Regions from separate parts of the Pseudomonas sp. SWRI51 genome, predicted to be linked through region 2. Evidence: predicted binding sites of a transcription regulator. Region 2 holds the regulator's gene; the other holds the start of a gene.
What was found. The regulator FliA, encoded in region 2, starts transcription of late flagellar genes. The targets are predictions, from matches to a motif close to CTAAAGTTTNNNNNNNNNNNGCCGNTAA.
Positions count from the first base shown of each region.

Region 1 (6,556 bases), on a different contig from region 2:
GCGCCGACCAGCACCACAGCCATTGGCCCGCGCTCGGTATCGAACAGGCATACCACACGCTCGTTGCGGGCGAACAGCTCCGGCACGTTTTCGGCAGTAGTCTGGTTGACCGAGAACAGCCGGCCCGGCACATAGACCATTTCGCGCAGGGTGCCTGCCAGCGGCATGTGTACGCGGTGGTAGTCTTTCGGCGACAGGTAGATGGTCGCGAACTCGCCGCCCATGAACGGCGCTGCCAGCGCCGGGTCGCCGCCGAGCAGCTCCAGCGCGCTGAAGCTATGGCCTTTGGCCTGGAAAATACGGCCGTGCTCGATAGGGCCCAGCTGGCTTACCGCGCCGTCTGCGGGGCAAACAATAGCGCCCGGGGTTTCGTCCAGCGGGCGTGCGCCTGGTTTGAGGGCGCGAGTAAAGAAGGCGTTGAAGTGCTCGTAGGCGCTTAGGTCTTCGACCAGTGCCTCGGACATGTTGACCTGGTAGCGCTTGGCGAACCAGGCCGTAAAGGCATTCTTGAACCAGCGCGCGCGGCACTCGGCAACGCAGCCGGCCAACCGCGACAGCAGGTGGTGCGGCAACAGGTGCTGGCTGATGATGAACAGACGGGATTTCATGCGGGTTCCTTAAACTTCTACAGGCGTGTCCGGGTGGTTGCCCCATTCGCTCCACGAACCGGCATAGGCCTTGATACGTGGGTAGCCGAGGGCTTTGGCCACCAGGTAGGTGAAGCCGGAGCGGCGGTGGGTCTGGCAATGGGTGATCACCTCTTTGTCAGGGGTGATGCCCAGTTGTTCGAGCACTTGGGCGATGTCCTTGCGGATGCGCAGGTGGTCGTTGAGGTCCATGCCGGCGGTCCATTCGAAATTGATCGCGCCGGGGATGTGCCCGCCTTTGGCGGCAAGCACCTTCTCGCCGTTGAATTCCTGTGGGCCGCGGGCATCCCAGATGACCAGGTCATCGGCGCCCAGGCGGCTTTGCAGGTATTCACGGGTGGCAGTTGGCTCGCTGTGGAGCTGCAAGCGCACGGGAGTATTGCCAGGCGCAGGCACGTCGGTGGACAACAGGTCGGCAGGCCAGGCCTGAATACCGCCGTTCAGGTAGTGGTAGCGGGTGTGGCCGATGACATCGAGCAGCCAGATGAAGCGCCCGGCCCAACCGCCGCCTTCGTCGTCGTACACCACATAGACGGCATCGTCACGGTGGCCGAGTTCGCTGAACAGTTTTTCAAGGTCAGCCTGGGCCGGCAGCAGGCCCGGGGCTGGCGGCTGGCCGAGTTGCGTGCGCTTGCCTTCGACAAAGCGCGCCCCGGGGATATGCCCGCTGACATAGCGGTTGGCGCTGCTCAGGTCGACCAGAATCAGCTGCTGCGAGCCAAGGCGCGGTAGCAGCTCAGCCGCTTCGATCACCAGGGGCAAGCCGGAAAAGTCAGTCATCCACGGTCTCCGGGGTGCAAAGAGAGGCGATTGTAGCGCAAGGCTCACGCATTGCGACTGGCAAACACTGCCAGGGCACGCTCGATGCATTGCGCGGTTTTACCAAACGCCTGCACACCGACATCGGCCAGCGGTTTGCCGCCTTGGTCGGCCACTGCCAGCATCAGCACCTGGTTGTTCACTGCCAGCGAGCGCAACAGCAGGTGCTCGCCACGGAAGAACGCGCGCAGCGGCGCCGGCAGCAAGGCCGAGAATTGCGCGTGGTTGTCTGGGGTCAGGCGCAGCTGGCCGGCCTGGGCCATGAGCTTTTTCAGCAGTTTGTTCTGGCCCACCGGCAACGCCATGGTGCTGGCCTCGGCAGGCAGCCCGGCGATTTGCTGCACGCGCAGGTAGTCGCAGGCCTTGTCCAGGCTCAGCAGCATCACCCGCTCCATGCCGCATGCTTGCAGCGCTTCGCGGGCATGGCTGGCCAGGTGCACGGTGTTGCTGAACGACGTCGGCTGGCTCAGCAGCTCTTGGCACAGCGCGCGCCAGCGGGCGAGGTCTTCGGTTTTGGGCGGTGGCGGGGTGAGCATGTCCGGGTGCGGGCGGCGCTGGTGCCAGGGCCAGATCAACGCCTCGGCCGGGTGGAACAGCGCGTGGCGGGCATGATGGCGGGCACTGGCGGCGGCCTGCTGGTGAACCTGCTGCTGGACGTCGTCCAGCGAGGTCTGCAGGTACAGCGCGGTCAGCAACTGCCAGCGCAGCAGGTGCGGGTTGTCCCAGCCCACCTGGGCGGCCAGCGCCAGGCCGTTGGCCAGCAGCACGGTGTTGGGCGGCTGGTTGAACCAGCGCCGCAGCGCCGGCTCTTCGTCAAGGCGGTGCTGCTGCACCAGCGGGTCGGGCTCACGGGCGATGTTCAGCACCTGGGCCAGCAATTCGCGTTCTTCGAGCAGCAGGTGGTAGCCCTGGGTCACCCAGCCCGGCAGCCGCCAGTGCTCGGCAACGGCTTGGCACAGCGGCATCAGGCGTACGCCGAACAGCTCGTGCTCGACCTCGGCAGCATCCTCGCTCTTGTGGATAACCCGCAGCTCCCACGCATCGAGCAGCTTGGGGTAGGCCAGGGCCATGGCCCACATCGGTGACAAAAACAGCAGGCTGCCCCAATGGATGTCTTGCCACAGGCGCGCCAGGCGCGCACCGAACAAGCCGTTGGCCTGCTGGGTGGCATGCTGGCTGATCAACAGAAACTGGCGCAGCACGGGCGGGATGTCATCGCCGGGCACCGCCGGCAGGCGGGCCAACAGCTCGCTGGCGCGGCTCAGGCCCAGGCGGGTGAGTGCCACTTCGAGGCTTTCGGCGGGCGCGGCCTGGCTGGCGTTGGCCGGGTGATTGGCCTCGCGCATCACGCACAGCGCCAGGGCCGGGCTGTCCTGCATCAGGTCGGCGATCTCGCGCATCGACCGGCGGCTGTCGTTGATTGCCTGCAGGACGCGGTCATGGCTCTCTTTGGGGATGGGTATGCGCACCCCGTCGAGCAGCTTTACCCAAGCCTCAAGACTTGAAGGGACGCGAGTTGGTACCTTGGTTTCAATTGGCATTTTGACATCAGTCCGAACTGGCTTTTCGCTTGGAGTGGCTATAGTCTGGCGCAGTTCTGCCGATAAGTAGAAGAAGAGTTTTAAAGCTCCCGTCCCCGACCCTGACCACGACAGCAAGTGCTTTGAACCTATGGCTAAGATTATCGGCATCATCGTCGTATTCGCGAGCGTGCTCGGCGGGTACGTGCTTTCCCACGGCAAGATCGCTGCACTGATTCAGCCATTTGAAGTGCTGATCATCGGTGGCGCGGCGCTTGGCGCGTTCCTCCAGGCCAACCCTGGTTGGATGACCATGCACGTGCTCAAGAAGTCGCTGAAGATGTTCGGCAGCCGCTTCACCCACACCTTCTACCTTGAGGTGCTGGGCCTGGTGTACGAAATTCTCAACAAGAGTCGCCGCGAGGGCATGATGGCCATCGAGGGCGACATCGAAGACGCCTCGTCCAGCCCGATCTTCGCCAAGTACCCAGCGGTACTGGGCGATGAGCGCATGACCGCGTATATCTGCGACTACCTGCGCATCATGTCCACCGGCAACATGGCGCCCCACGAGCTCGAAGGCCTGTTCGACATGGAACTGCTGAGCCTGAAGGAAGAGCTCGAGCACCCATCCCATGCGGTCAACGGCATCGCCGACGGCATGCCCGGCTTCGGTATCGTCGCGGCAGTACTGGGTATCGTGGTGACCATGGCTTCGCTGGGTGACGGCGATCAGGCGTCCATCGGGCTGCACGTCGGTGCGGCGTTGGTGGGTACCTTCTTCGGTATTCTGGCGGCCTATGGCTTCTTCGGCCCGCTGGCCAAGTGCCTGGAGCACGATGCCAAGGAAGAAGTGAACCTGTACGAATCGATCAAGGCGTCGCTGGTGGCTTCGGCCTCGGGCATGCCGCCGTCGCTGGCCGTGGAATTCGGGCGCAAGGTGCTGTACCCCAAGCACCGTCCGAGCTTTGCCGAGCTGGAACAAGCAGTTCGCGGTCGCTGAGTCATGGAAAACAACCAGCCGATAATCATCAAGCGCGTCAAGCGCTTCGGTGGCGGGCACCATGGCGGTGCCTGGAAAATCGCCTTCGCCGACTTCGCGACGGCGATGATGGCGTTTTTCCTTGTACTGTGGCTGCTGTCGACCGCCACCCCCGAGCAGAAGCTGGCCATCGCCGGCTACTTCAAGGACCCGATCGGCTTCTCCGAAAGCGGCACGCCCTACATCATCGACCTGGGCGGTACGCCGGAGCTGGCACCCGAAAAGACCATCAACCCGGAAGTCAAATCCGAACCTACCCCTGACACCAGCCTGCAGCTGGACAAGGACAAGGTCGAGACCCTGGCCGAGCAGGTTGAGCGCGAGCGCCTCGAACTGCTGTTGCAAGAGCTGCAGAACAAGGTCGAAGAGAACCCGCAACTGCAGAAGTTCAAGGACCAGATCCTGTTCGAGATTACCCAGGACGGCCTGCGCATCCAGATCATGGATGCCGAGAACCGGCCGATGTTCGACATCGGCAGCGCGCGACTGCAGCCGTATTTCGAAGACATTTTGCTGGCCATGGCCGACACCATCAAGGCGGTGCCGAACAAGATCAGTGTCAGTGGCCACACCGATGCCAAGCCGTTTGCCGGGATGGGTGATTTCGGCAACTGGGAATTGTCGGCCAACCGCGCCAACGCTGCGCGCCGCGCCCTGGTGGCCGGTGGCTACCCGGACGGGCAGGTGGCGCGGGTGGTGGGGTATGCGTCGTCGTCGCTGTTTGACCGCAAGAACCCGTTCAACCCGGTCAACCGCCGTATCGATATCATCGTGCTGACCAAAAAGGCCCAGCGCGACATCGAAGGCGAGCAGGGTACGCCAGAGGCTCCGTCCGCTACACCGCCGGCGGGTGCTACACCTGGCGCGGCGACACCTGGCGATGCCGGTGCACCGATGCAGCCGCGTGAGCTTCGGCAGAAGCTGAACATCTTCGAAGATGGTGTGTTGAAGATGGACGATGCCAAAGAGCAGTAACTGAGAAGGGCCGCTGATGCGGTGATGCTGTTCACTCGGGGCTGCCGTGCAGCCCATCGCGACACAAGGCCGCTCCTGCCTGGGACTACGGTCTTCTGTAGGAGCGGCCTTGTGCCGCGATGGGCCGCAAAGCGGCCCCGGCGATCTCAAGTGAGCAGTATTACGCTGATGCGGCCCTTTTCATGACCGCTCCAACGACAACGGCTAGTAGCTATCCTGCGGCAGGCTGGCGATGATCGAGCGGTAGCTGTTCATGCGCTGCTGGGTTACCCGGCCTTCTTCAAGGCCCTTGAGCAGTGCGCAGCCAGGTTCGCGGTCGTGCTTGCAGTCGCGGAAGCGGCAGTTGCCGATCAGCTCGCGGAACTCGATGAAGCCGTCCTCGACGTCATCACGGCTGACATGCCCCAGGCCGAACTCGCGGATACCCGGTGAGTCGATCAGGTCGCCGCCGTTGGGGAAGTGATACAGCCGCGCGGTGGTGGTGGTGTGGGTACCCTGGCCCGACCATTCCGACAAGTCGCCAACGCGGGTGCCGGCGTCCGGCAGCAGGCTGTTGACCAGCGACGACTTGCCCACCCCCGACTGCCCTACGAACACGCTGATGTGCCCATCGAGCGCCTGCTGCAGGCGTTGCATGCCGTCACCGTGGTGCGCCGACACTTCCAGCAGCGGGTAGCCGAGGCCGCGGTACACCTCAAGCATGGCGTTGAGCACTGGCGCGTTGTCGTCGTTGATCAGGTCGGCCTTGTTCAGCAGCAGCAGCGGGCGAATGCCGGCGTGCTCGGCGGCTACCAGGTAGCGGTCGATCAGGTTGGGGTGCGGCTCGGGCGCCGGAGCGAAGACGATGACGATCAAGTCAACGTTGGAGGCGACCGGTTTGAGCTGCCCATGGTTGTTTGGCCGGCACAGCTCGGTGGTGCGTGGCATCTGCGCCACGATCACGCCGATACCCTGGTTGCCGGCACGCCACACCACGCGGTCGCCTGTGACCAATGCAGGGAGGTTGGCCCGCAGGTGGCAGCGGAATACCTGGCCGGCGACGTCGCCGTCCTGTGCTTCGACTTCTACCTGAACGCCAAAGTGGGCGATGACCAGGCCCAACTGCTCAGGCCCCAGATCGCCGCCTTCAAGCTCCTGCAGCGCGTGCTGCTCGCGTTTGGCGGCGCGGGCGGCGCGTTCACCTTGGATCTTTTCGATGCGCCAGTTCTGGCGGCGGTTGAGCTGGCGTTTGGCCATGAAGGTTCCGTGTCGGCATGCAATAGGAAAACGGTTCGCAGTCTAGCACGGTGCGCCCATCGCCAGCCGCGCTAGGCTACTATGGCGGCCTATCCGAGGAGCCCTTCATGCAAAACCCACAGAACCTGATCTGGATCGATCTGGAAATGACCGGTCTGGACCCTGATCACGATGTCATCATCGAGATGGCTACCATCGTCACCGACAGCCAACTGAACACCTTGGCCGAAGGCCCGGTGATCGCCATCCATCACAGCGACGAAGTGCTGGCGCTCATGGATGAGTGGAATACCCGCACCCACGGCAACTCGGGCCTG
Region 1 is NZ_JABWRG010000043.1:14,061-20,616, forward strand. It holds gene asd (archaetidylserine decarboxylase) at 1-608, opposite strand, end outside; gene HU720_RS14120 (rhodanese-like domain-containing protein) at 618-1,427, opposite strand; gene HU720_RS14125 (HDOD domain-containing protein) at 1,472-3,007, opposite strand; gene motA (flagellar motor stator protein MotA) at 3,138-3,989, shown strand; gene motB (flagellar motor protein MotB) at 3,993-5,003, shown strand; gene rsgA (small ribosomal subunit biogenesis GTPase RsgA) at 5,208-6,239, opposite strand; gene orn (oligoribonuclease) at 6,347-6,556, shown strand, end outside.
Region 1: the regulator FliA is predicted to act here: its motif matches at 3,046-3,073, upstream of motA (flagellar motor stator protein MotA).

Region 2 (9,916 bases):
GTACGGCGGTGATGCCGTCCATCATGGGCATTTCATAGTCCATGGTGATGACATCGGGCTTGAGCGACAGTGCCTGCTCGATCGCTTCCTTGCCGTTGGTTGCAGTACCTACGACCTGAATGGTCGGGTCGGCCGAGAGAATTTCCGAGACACGGCGGCGGAAGAAACCGGAATCATCCACCACCAGGACCTTGACTGCCATAAACACTCCATTAAGTGGCGCACCCGCAAGGGCGCGCCACCAGAATCAAATACGCCGTGCGGCGTAACGCTTGAGCATGCTCGGAACATCGAGAATCAGCGCAATACGGCCGTCACCGGTAATGGTGGCGCCGGACATGCCTGGCGTTCCCTGCAGCATCTTGCCCAGCGGCTTGATCACCACTTCTTCCTGGCCTACCAGCTGGTCGACCACAAAGCCGATACGCTGAGTGCCGACCGACAGGATCACCACATGGCCCTCGTGCTGCTCTTCGTGCTCCTGGTTCTGCACCAGCCAGCGCTTGAGGTAGAACAGCGGCAGCGCCTTGTCGCGAACGATCACCACTTCCTGGCCATCGACCACGTTGGTACGCGACAGGTCGAGGTGGAAGATTTCGTTGACGTTGACCAGCGGGAAGGCAAACGCCTGGTTGGCCAGCATCACCATCAGGGTTGGCATGATCGCCAGGGTCAGCGGCACCTTGATGACGATCTTCGAACCCTGGCCTTTGGCCGAGAAGATGTTGATCGAGCCGTTGAGCTGGGAAATCTTGGTCTTCACCACGTCCATGCCGACACCACGGCCGGACACGTCGGAGATCTCGGTCTTGGTCGAGAAGCCCGGGGCGAAGATCAGGTTGTAGCAGTCCGACTCGCTCAGGCGGTCGGCTGCATCCTTGTCCATCAGGCCTTTTTCAACGGCCTTGGCACGCAGCACGCTTGGGTCCATGCCCTTGCCGTCATCGGAAATCGACAGCAGGATGTGGTCGCCTTCCTGTTCGGCCGACAGCACCACTCGGCCAGTGCGGGCCTTGCCAGACGCTTCACGCTCGTCCGGCATCTCGACACCGTGGTCGACCGCGTTACGCACCAAGTGGACCAGCGGGTCGGCCAAGGCCTCGACCAGGTTCTTGTCCAGGTCGGTCTCTTCGCCGACCAGCTCCAGGTTGATCTCTTTCTTGAGCTGGCGCGCCAGGTCGCGAACCAGACGCGGGAAGCGCCCGAAGACCTTCTTGATCGGCTGCATGCGCGTCTTCATGACCGCGGTCTGCAGGTCGGCAGTGACCACATCGAGGTTGGAGACGGCCTTGGACATGGCCTCGTCGCCGCTGTTCAGGCCCAGGCGCACCAGGCGGTTACGCACCAGCACCAGTTCGCCGACCATGTTCATGATCTCGTCCAGGCGTGCGGTATCGACCCGTACGGTGGTTTCCGCTTCGCTGGCACCGTGTTTCTCGCCAGCAGGTGCCGGGGCGCGGGCCGGAGCTGCAGCAGGCGCTGCGGCGGCGGCAGGTTTGGCAGCTGGGGCCGGTGCGGGTGCGGCAGCCGGTGCCGGCTTGGCTTCAGCCTTGGGCGCTGCGGCTACCGCTGCAGCTGCAGCAGGCGCTTCGGCGGCAACGGCGTCGGCGGCAAATTTGCCTTTGCCGTGCAACTGGTCCAGCAGCGCTTCGAATTCATGCTCGCTGATTTCGTCACCGCTGGCGGTGGCGCCAGCAGGCGCTGCGCTTGCAGCCGGCAGCGCGTCAACGGCGAAGGTGCCTTTGCCGTGCAACTGGTCGAGCAGCGACTCGAACTCGTCATCGGTGATTTCATCGCTGCCGGCGGCCGGAGCGGCAGCGGGAGCGCTGGCCACGGCGGGTGCCGAGAACTGGCCTTTGCCGTGCAACTGGTCAAGCAGCGATTCAAACTCCGAATCGGTGATCTCGTCACCTTCGGCGCTGACTGCCTGGCCTTGCGCCTGCTCGCTTTGGGCAGCTTGGGCCTTGACCGCGTCGAGCGAATCGAGCAATTGCTCGAACTCGGTGTCGGTGATGTCCGCCTCAGCAGCGGCCTCGACCACAGGCTCAGGCTCGACCACAGGTGCAGGTGCCGCGCTACCCGGCTCGGCAAGGCGCGACAGCGCCGCCAGCAGCTCACGGGTAGCGGGGGTAACCTGGGTGCGCTCGCGCACCTGGCTGAACATGCTGTTGACCGTGTCGAGTGCTTCGAGCACCACGTCCATCAGCTCGGCGTCGACCCGGCGCTCACCTTTGCGCAAGATGTCGAAGACGTTCTCCGCGATATGGCAGCACTCCACCAACTCGTTGAGCTGAAGGAAGCCGGCGCCCCCTTTAACAGTGTGGAAACCGCGGAAAATCGCATTGAGCAAGTCCGCATCGTCCGGTCGGCTTTCCAGCTCGACCAGCTGCTCGGACAAAAGCTCGAGGATTTCGCCGGCTTCTACCAGGAAATCCTGAAGGATTTCTTCATCGGCGCCGAAGCTCATTAAACGTGCTCCTTAAAAACCCAGGCTGGACAGCAAATCGTCAACATCGTCCTGGCTGGACACGACGTCTTCACGCTTATCGGCATGAATCTGCGGACCTTCACCCCGAGTTGGATGTTTTTCTTCATCTTTTTCAGCACGCAGCTGCTCGTGGTCATGTTCGATACCGGCAAACCGATCGACTTGACTGGCCATGAGCACGAGCTTGAGCAGGTTGCTTTCAACTTCGGTAACCAGCGCAGTGACGCGCTTGATCACTTGACCGGTGAGGTCCTGATAGTCCTGAGCCAGGACAATCTCGTTGAGGTGGCCGGCGACTTTCTGGTTACCTTCAGCGCTATGCGTCAGGAAACTGTCGACACGCTTGACCAATTCACGGAACTCCGTCGCTTCCACTTCGCGGCGCATGAAGCGCTGCCAGTCGGTGGACAAGCTGCGCGCCTCGCTGGCCAGGTCGTTGAGCACCGGGGTGCACGCCTCGGCCAGGTCCATGGTGCGGTTGGCCGCGCCTTCAGTGAGGCGAACCACATAGGAGAGGCGCTCGGTGGCGTCAGTGATCTGCGACACTTCCTCGGCCTGCGGCGTTGCCGGGTCGATATGGAAGTTGACGATTGCGCTGTGCAATTCGCGTGTGAGCTTGCCGACTTCCTGATACAGCCCGCGGTCGCGGGTCTGGTTCAGTTGGTGAATAAGCTGCACGGCATCACCGAACCGGCCGCGCTCGAGGCTCTCGACCAGTTCCTGGGCATGCTTCTTCAGGGTCGTTTCAAACTCACCCAAAGAGTTGTTGGTTGACTCCATTGCTTGCGCCCCCTGACGTGGCTCAGCCGTTGACGCGTTCGAAGATCTTTTCGATCTTTTCTTTCAGCGCCTGGGCGGTGAAAGGCTTGACCACGTAACCGTTGACGCCGGCCTGGGCCGCTTCAATGATCTGCTCGCGCTTGGCTTCGGCGGTCACCATCAGCACGGGAAGGTGCTTGAGGCGCTCGTCGGCGCGCACTGCGCGCAACAGGTCGATACCGGTCATGCCAGGCATGTTCCAGTCGGTCACGAGGAAGTCGAAGTTCTCGCTATGGAGCATCGGCAGTGCCGTGTTGCCGTCATCGGCTTCCTTGACATTGGTGAAGCCCAGATCACGCAACAGGTTCTTGATGATCCGCCGCATCGTCGAAAAGTCGTCAACGATGAGGATTTTCATGTCTTTGTTCAATTAGACCTCCAAGCAGTCTTTAACGCGCTCGGCGCCGAGCGCGCGCTCAATCAATTCGGCACTACAAAAATAAACGACTGCACTGAACCTGGGTTCAACGCGCGCGCCATTCCCCAAGGCGGCTGCGCAGCCGAGCTGCACATTGGCTGTGCAACTGGCTGACACGCGATTCGCTGACCCCCAGGACCTCACCGATTTCCTTGAGGTTCAGCTCTTCGTCGTAGTACAGCGCCAGTACCAGGCGCTCGCGCTCCGGCAGGTTGGCGATCGCATCGGCCAGGGCACGCTGGAAGCGCTCGTCTTCCAGATCACGCGATGGCTCAAGCTGTCCGCTCACTCCATCCTCGTGCAACCCTTCATGTTCGCCGTCCTGCAAAAGGTCGTCGAAACTGAACAGTCGGCTGCCCAAGGTATCGTTCAGAATCCCGTAGTAATCATCGAGACTCAATTGGAGTTCGGCAGCAACCTCGTGATCTTTAGCGTCACGGCCAGTTCTTGCTTCAACACAGCGCATTGCATCACTGACCATGCGCGTATTTCGATGCACCGAACGTGGCGCCCAGTCACCTTTGCGGACCTCGTCGAGCATCGCTCCGCGGATGCGGATACCGGCGTAGGTTTCGAAGCTGGCGCCCTTGCTGGCGTCATACTTGTTGGCCACTTCCAGCAGGCCGATCATGCCGGCCTGGATGAGGTCTTCGACCTGCACGTTGGCCGGCAGACGCGCCAGCAGGTGATAGGCGATGCGTTTGACCAGCGGCGCGTAGCGTTCAACCAGCTCGTACTGCGCGTCCTTGGACGCCTTGCTGTACATCTTGAAACCGCTCGAATTCATAGTACTGGCCCCGCACTGGTCGGCTGCACCAGACGCTCGACGAAAAACTCCAGATGCCCACGCGGGTTGGCAGGCAGCGGCCAGCTATCGACCTTCTGCGCGATGGCCTTGAAAGCCAGCGCACACTTGGACCGAGGGAAGGCCTCATAGACCGCCCGCTGCTTCTGCACCGCCTTGCGAACGCATTCGTCGTAAGGCACGGCGCCGACGTATTGTAGGGCGACGTCGAGGAAGCGGTCCGTGACCTTGGTCAACTTGGCAAACAGGTTGCGCCCTTCCTGCGGGCTTTGTGCCATGTTGGCCAGCACGCGGAAGCGGTTCATGCCGTAATCGCGGTTGAGCAGCTTGATCAGGGCGTAGGCGTCGGTGATCGAGGTAGGCTCGTCGCACACCACCAGCAGCACTTCCTGCGCGGCGCGCACAAAACTGACTACCGAGTCACCGATGCCGGCAGCGGTGTCGATGACCAGCACATCGAGATTGTCGCCAACATCGCTGAACGCCTGAATCAGGCCAGCGTGCTGGGCCGGCGCCAGGTGCACCATGCTCTGCGTGCCGGAGGCAGCCGGGACGATACGTACCCCACCTGGCCCCTGCAGCAGCACATCGCGCAGCTCACAGCGCCCTTCCATGACATCGGCAAGGGTGTGTTTGGGGGTCAGACCGAGCAGCACGTCGACATTGGCCAGGCCCAGGTCGGCATCAAGCAGCATGACCCGGCGGCCGAGCTCGGCCAGTGCCAGGGACAGGTTCACTGAAACGTTGGTCTTGCCGACGCCACCTTTACCACCGGTGACGGCGATCACCTGTACGGGATGCATGCTACCCATGTCTTCTGATTACCTTGTCTCGCTTGAACCCAGGCCACTCAGGAGGCTGAACGCTCGACGCCACGGATCTGCCGGGCAACCCCATGATGTAGGTACTTTTTACCGTTTTCACCTCAACCCACCCGCTTGCCAGGGTTGTGGTAGAGATCAGCGAACATGTCGGCCATGGCCTCCTCGCTGGGCTCGTCTTGCATCTGCACACTGACGGCGCGGCTCACCAGTTGGTGCTTGCGCGGCAGTTGCAGGTCTTCAGGGATGCGCGGGCCATCGGTCAGATAGGCAATCGGCAACTCATGGCTGATGGCCAGGCTCAGCACTTCGCCGAGGCAGGCCGTTTCATCGAGCTTGGTCAGGATGCAACCGGCCAGGCCGCAGCGCTTGTAGCTGTGGTAGGCGGCGGTCAGCACCTGTTTCTGGCTGGTGGTGGCCATGACCAGATAATTCTTCGAGGCAATGCCTCGCCCTGCCAGCGTTTCGAGCTGCATGCGCAGTGCCGGGTCGCTGGCTTGCAGGCCGGCGGTGTCGATCAGCACCACACGCTTGCGCAGCAGCGGCTCTAGCGCCTGGGCCAGGGACTCGCCCGGGTCGACGTAGGTTACCGAGACGTTGAGGATGCGCCCAAGGGTCTTGAGCTGCTCCTGGGCGCCGATACGGAAGCTGTCCATGCTCACCAGGGCCAGGTTGTTGGCGCCGTACTTGAGCACGTAGCGCGCAGCCAGCTTGGCCAGGGTGGTAGTCTTGCCCATGCCGGCCGGGCCGACCATGGCGATGACCCCGCCCTCCTCGATCGGTTCGATCTGCGGCACTTCGATCATGCGCGCCAAGTGCGCAAGCACCATGCGCCAGGCTTGGCGCGGCTCTTCGATGCCAGCGGTCAGTTCGAGCAGTTCACGGGCCAGCCCGCCGGACAAGCCCAGGCGCTGCAAACGGCGCCACAGGTTGGCCTGCTGCGGTTTGCTGCCTTGCAGTTGGCCCCAGGCCAGCGAGCCGAGCTGCACTTCAAGCAGTTCGCGCAGGCCCGAAAGTTCTGAGCGCATGGCGTCCAGCAAGCGCGCTTCGACCGGGGCCGGTGCCGGCGCAGGTGCCGCTTGCGGCGCCTCGACATGCGGCTCTACCAGCGGCTCGGAGGCGGTCAGCGACTGGCCGGCGAACAGTTGACGATTGCCGTCGCCCAGCTCGTTGCGGCCGCTGATTTCGGCTTGGGCGGTAACGATGCGGGACTGGGTCTTGCGCAGTTCGTCTTCGAGCTCGACGTTGGGCACGCGCGGCGCCAGCGCGGACAGCTTGTAGTCCAGCGCGGCCGTCAGCTCGACACCGCCTGCAATGCGCCGGTTGCCGATGATCGCGGCATCGGCGCCAAGCTCATCGCGGACCAGTTTCATGGCCTGACGCATATCGGCGGCGAAAAAACGCTTAACTTGCATAACCCACTACCTCAGCCATTTGGGCCCACGGTGGCAACGATGGTGACTTGCTTGTTGTCAGGTATTTCCTGATACGCCAAAACATGCAAATTCGGTACAGCCAGGCGGCCGAAGCGCGACAGCATGGCCCGGATCGGGCCGGCCACCAGAAGGATGGCCGGCTGGCCCTGCATCTCCTGACGCTGGGCTGCCTCGATCAACGAACGCTGAAGCTTCTCGGCCATGCTCGGCTCAAGAAGAACACCATCTTCCTGACCCTGCCCGGCCCTTTGCAGACTATTGAGCAAGATCTGTTCCAACCTTGGTTCCAAGGTGATCACAGGAAGCTCGGACTCAACGCCCACAATGCTTTGCACGATTGCGCGGCTCAAGCCGACACGCACCGTAGCCACCAGCGCGGCGGTATCTTGACTCTTGGCCGCGTTGTTGGCGATGGCTTCGGCAATGCTGCGTATATCGCGCACTGGCACTTGCTCTGACAGCAGCGCCTGCAAAACCTTCAACAGCCCCGACAAGGAAATGACGCCCGGCACCAACTCTTCAGCCAGCTTAGGCGAGGCCTTGGCCAGCACTTGCAGCAATTGCTGCACTTCTTCGTGGCCGATCAGCTCGTGACAGTGCTTTTGCAGGATCTGGTTGAGGTGCGTGGCCACAACCGTACTGGCATCGACCACGGTGTAGCCGAGCGACTGCGCCTGGGCGCGCTGGGCGATATCCACCCACACCGCCTCCAGGCCGAACGCAGGGTCCCGGGCGGCGATGCCGTTGAGCGTACCGAACACCTGCCCCGGGTTGATCGCAAGCTCGCGGTCCGGGTAGATCTCGGCCTCGGCCAGAATCACGCCCATCAGCGTCAGGCGGTAGGCGCTGGGCTGCAGGTCGAGGTTGTCGCGAATGTGCACGGTGGGCATGAGGAAGCCCAGGTCCTGGGACAGCTTCTTGCGCACCCCCTTGATACGCGCAAGCAACTGGCCACCCTGGTTGCGGTCCACCAACGGGATCAGGCGGTAGCCGACTTCAAGGCCGATCATGTCGATCGGGGTCACGTCGTCCCAGCCAAGCTCCTTGGTTTCCTGGGCGCGCTGCGGCGAGGGCAGCAGGTCCTGCTGACGCTGCACTTCCTGTAGCGCTACCGCCTTGGCCTTCTGCTGCTTTTTCCACACCAGGTACGCCGCACCGCCAGCGATCACGCCCAGGCCGAGGAAGGCCACGTGCGGCATGCCCGGCACCAGGCCCATGACGATCATGATGCCTGCCGACACCGCCAGCGCCTTGGGCGAGTCGAACATCTGCCGGTTGATCAGCTTGCCCATGTCTTCGGAGCCCGAAGCACGGGTCACCATGATCGCGGCGGCGGTGGATAGCAGCAGTGATGGCAATTGCGCCACCAAACCGTCACCGATGGTCAGCAAGGCGTAGACCTTGCCGGCATCGCTGAACGACATGTTGTGCTGCAGCATGCCGATGAGCATGCCGCCGATCAGGTTGATGAAGAGGATCAGCAGGCCGGCGATGGCGTCACCGCGCACGAACTTGCTGGCACCGTCCATCGAGCCGTAGAACTCGGCCTCTTGGGCAACCTCGGTACGGCGAGCCTTGGCCTGGGCCTGGTCGATCAGGCCGGCGTTGAGGTCGGCGTCGATGGCCATCTGTTTGCCGGGCATGGCGTCGAGGGTAAAGCGTGCGCTCACCTCGGAAATGCGCCCGGCACCTTTGGTCACAACGACAAAGTTGATGATCATGAGGATGGCGAAGACCACCGCACCGACGACGTAGTTGCCGCCGATGACCACTTCACCGAAGGCCTGGATCACCTTGCCTGCGGCGCCGTGGCCTTCCTGGCCGTGGAGCATGACCACGCGGGTGGAGGCGACGTTCAGGGCCAGGCGCAGCAGGGTCGCGACCAGCAGAATAGTGGGGAACGCGGCGAAATCCAGCGGGCGCAGGGCGTAGACGCAGACCAGCAGGACGACGATGGAGAGTGCGATGTTGAAGGTGAAGAAGACGTCGAGCAGGAACGGCGGGATCGGCAACATCATCATTGCCAACATGATCAGCAGAAGCAGCGGCACGCCGAGGTTGCCCCGACCGAGACCGGCCAGGTTGTTACGGGCGTTGCTGATTAACTGGGTGCGGTCCACCGGGTTTCCTCTTCAAGCAAAACTTTGACGCCTGCGTGGCGCCTGGCGCTGCTTGTGCAAGAAGCCTTCCAACTTTGCGTTGGCGGGGGAATTTTGAGGTGCGCCAGGCATGGACAGGCGTCTGCTGCCAGGCCCTGGGGCCGCTCTATGGTTTTGTGCAGGCCTGTCGGGGCCTCATCGCAGGCTGGCGCCAGCTCCCACAGGGGCCGCTCTCAACCGCAACATGGCTGGTGGGACCCAATCCTTTGGCAAATGATAGAGAGTCGTGGCGAGCGGGCTAGTCCCGCGTTGGGCTGCGCAGCAGCCCTGAAAACCCCAGGGGCTGCTGCGCAGCCCAACGCGGGACAAGCCCGCTCGCCACAAGGGAGCTCGCTACAAGAAGATATGTCTGGCGGGAACAGGGCTGCACATAACCGAGCAAGCCCACGCGCCAGGTAAATCAGAACAGCTCTACCCGCACTCACTCATCCCGCCGCAAATCATCAGGAATCGGCAGATCTTTCTTCAATGGCTCCGGCGACTTACCCTTGCCTGCTCGGTACTGCCGAATCTGGAACACATACGCCAACACCTGCGCCACCGCCAGGTACAAGCCTGCCGGGATCTCCTGCTCAAGCTCGGTCGAGTAGTAAATCGCCCGTGCCAACGCCGGCGACTCCAGAATCTGCACTTTGTGCTCAACCCCGATCTCACGCATTTTCAAGGCAATGAAATCCGTCCCCTTGGCCAGCAGCAACGGCGCCACCCCGCCCTTCTCGGGGTCGTACTGCAACGCCACGGCATAGTGCGTCGGGTTGGTGATGATCACATCAGCATCCGGTACTGCCGCCATCATGCGACGCTGTGAAGCCTCGCGCTGCAACTGCCGGATACGCTGCTTGACCTCAGGCTTACCCTCGCTGTCCTTGTACTCGTCCTTGACTTCCTGCTTGGTCATCTTCATTTTCTGGTGCGTCTGATACAGCTGCAACGGCACGTCAGCCGCCGCGATCAGCAGCAGCCCAGCAGC
Region 2 is NZ_JABWRG010000051.1:18,022-27,937, reverse strand. It holds gene HU720_RS15510 (chemotaxis response regulator protein-glutamate methylesterase) at 1-202, opposite strand, end outside; gene HU720_RS15505 (chemotaxis protein CheA) at 248-2,467, opposite strand; gene HU720_RS15500 (protein phosphatase CheZ) at 2,480-3,268, opposite strand; gene HU720_RS15495 (chemotaxis response regulator CheY) at 3,291-3,665, opposite strand; gene fliA (RNA polymerase sigma factor FliA) at 3,772-4,512, opposite strand; gene fleN (flagellar synthesis regulator FleN) at 4,509-5,342, opposite strand; gene flhF (flagellar biosynthesis protein FlhF) at 5,456-6,766, opposite strand; gene flhA (flagellar biosynthesis protein FlhA) at 6,778-8,907, opposite strand; gene flhB (flagellar biosynthesis protein FlhB) at 9,368-9,916, opposite strand, start outside.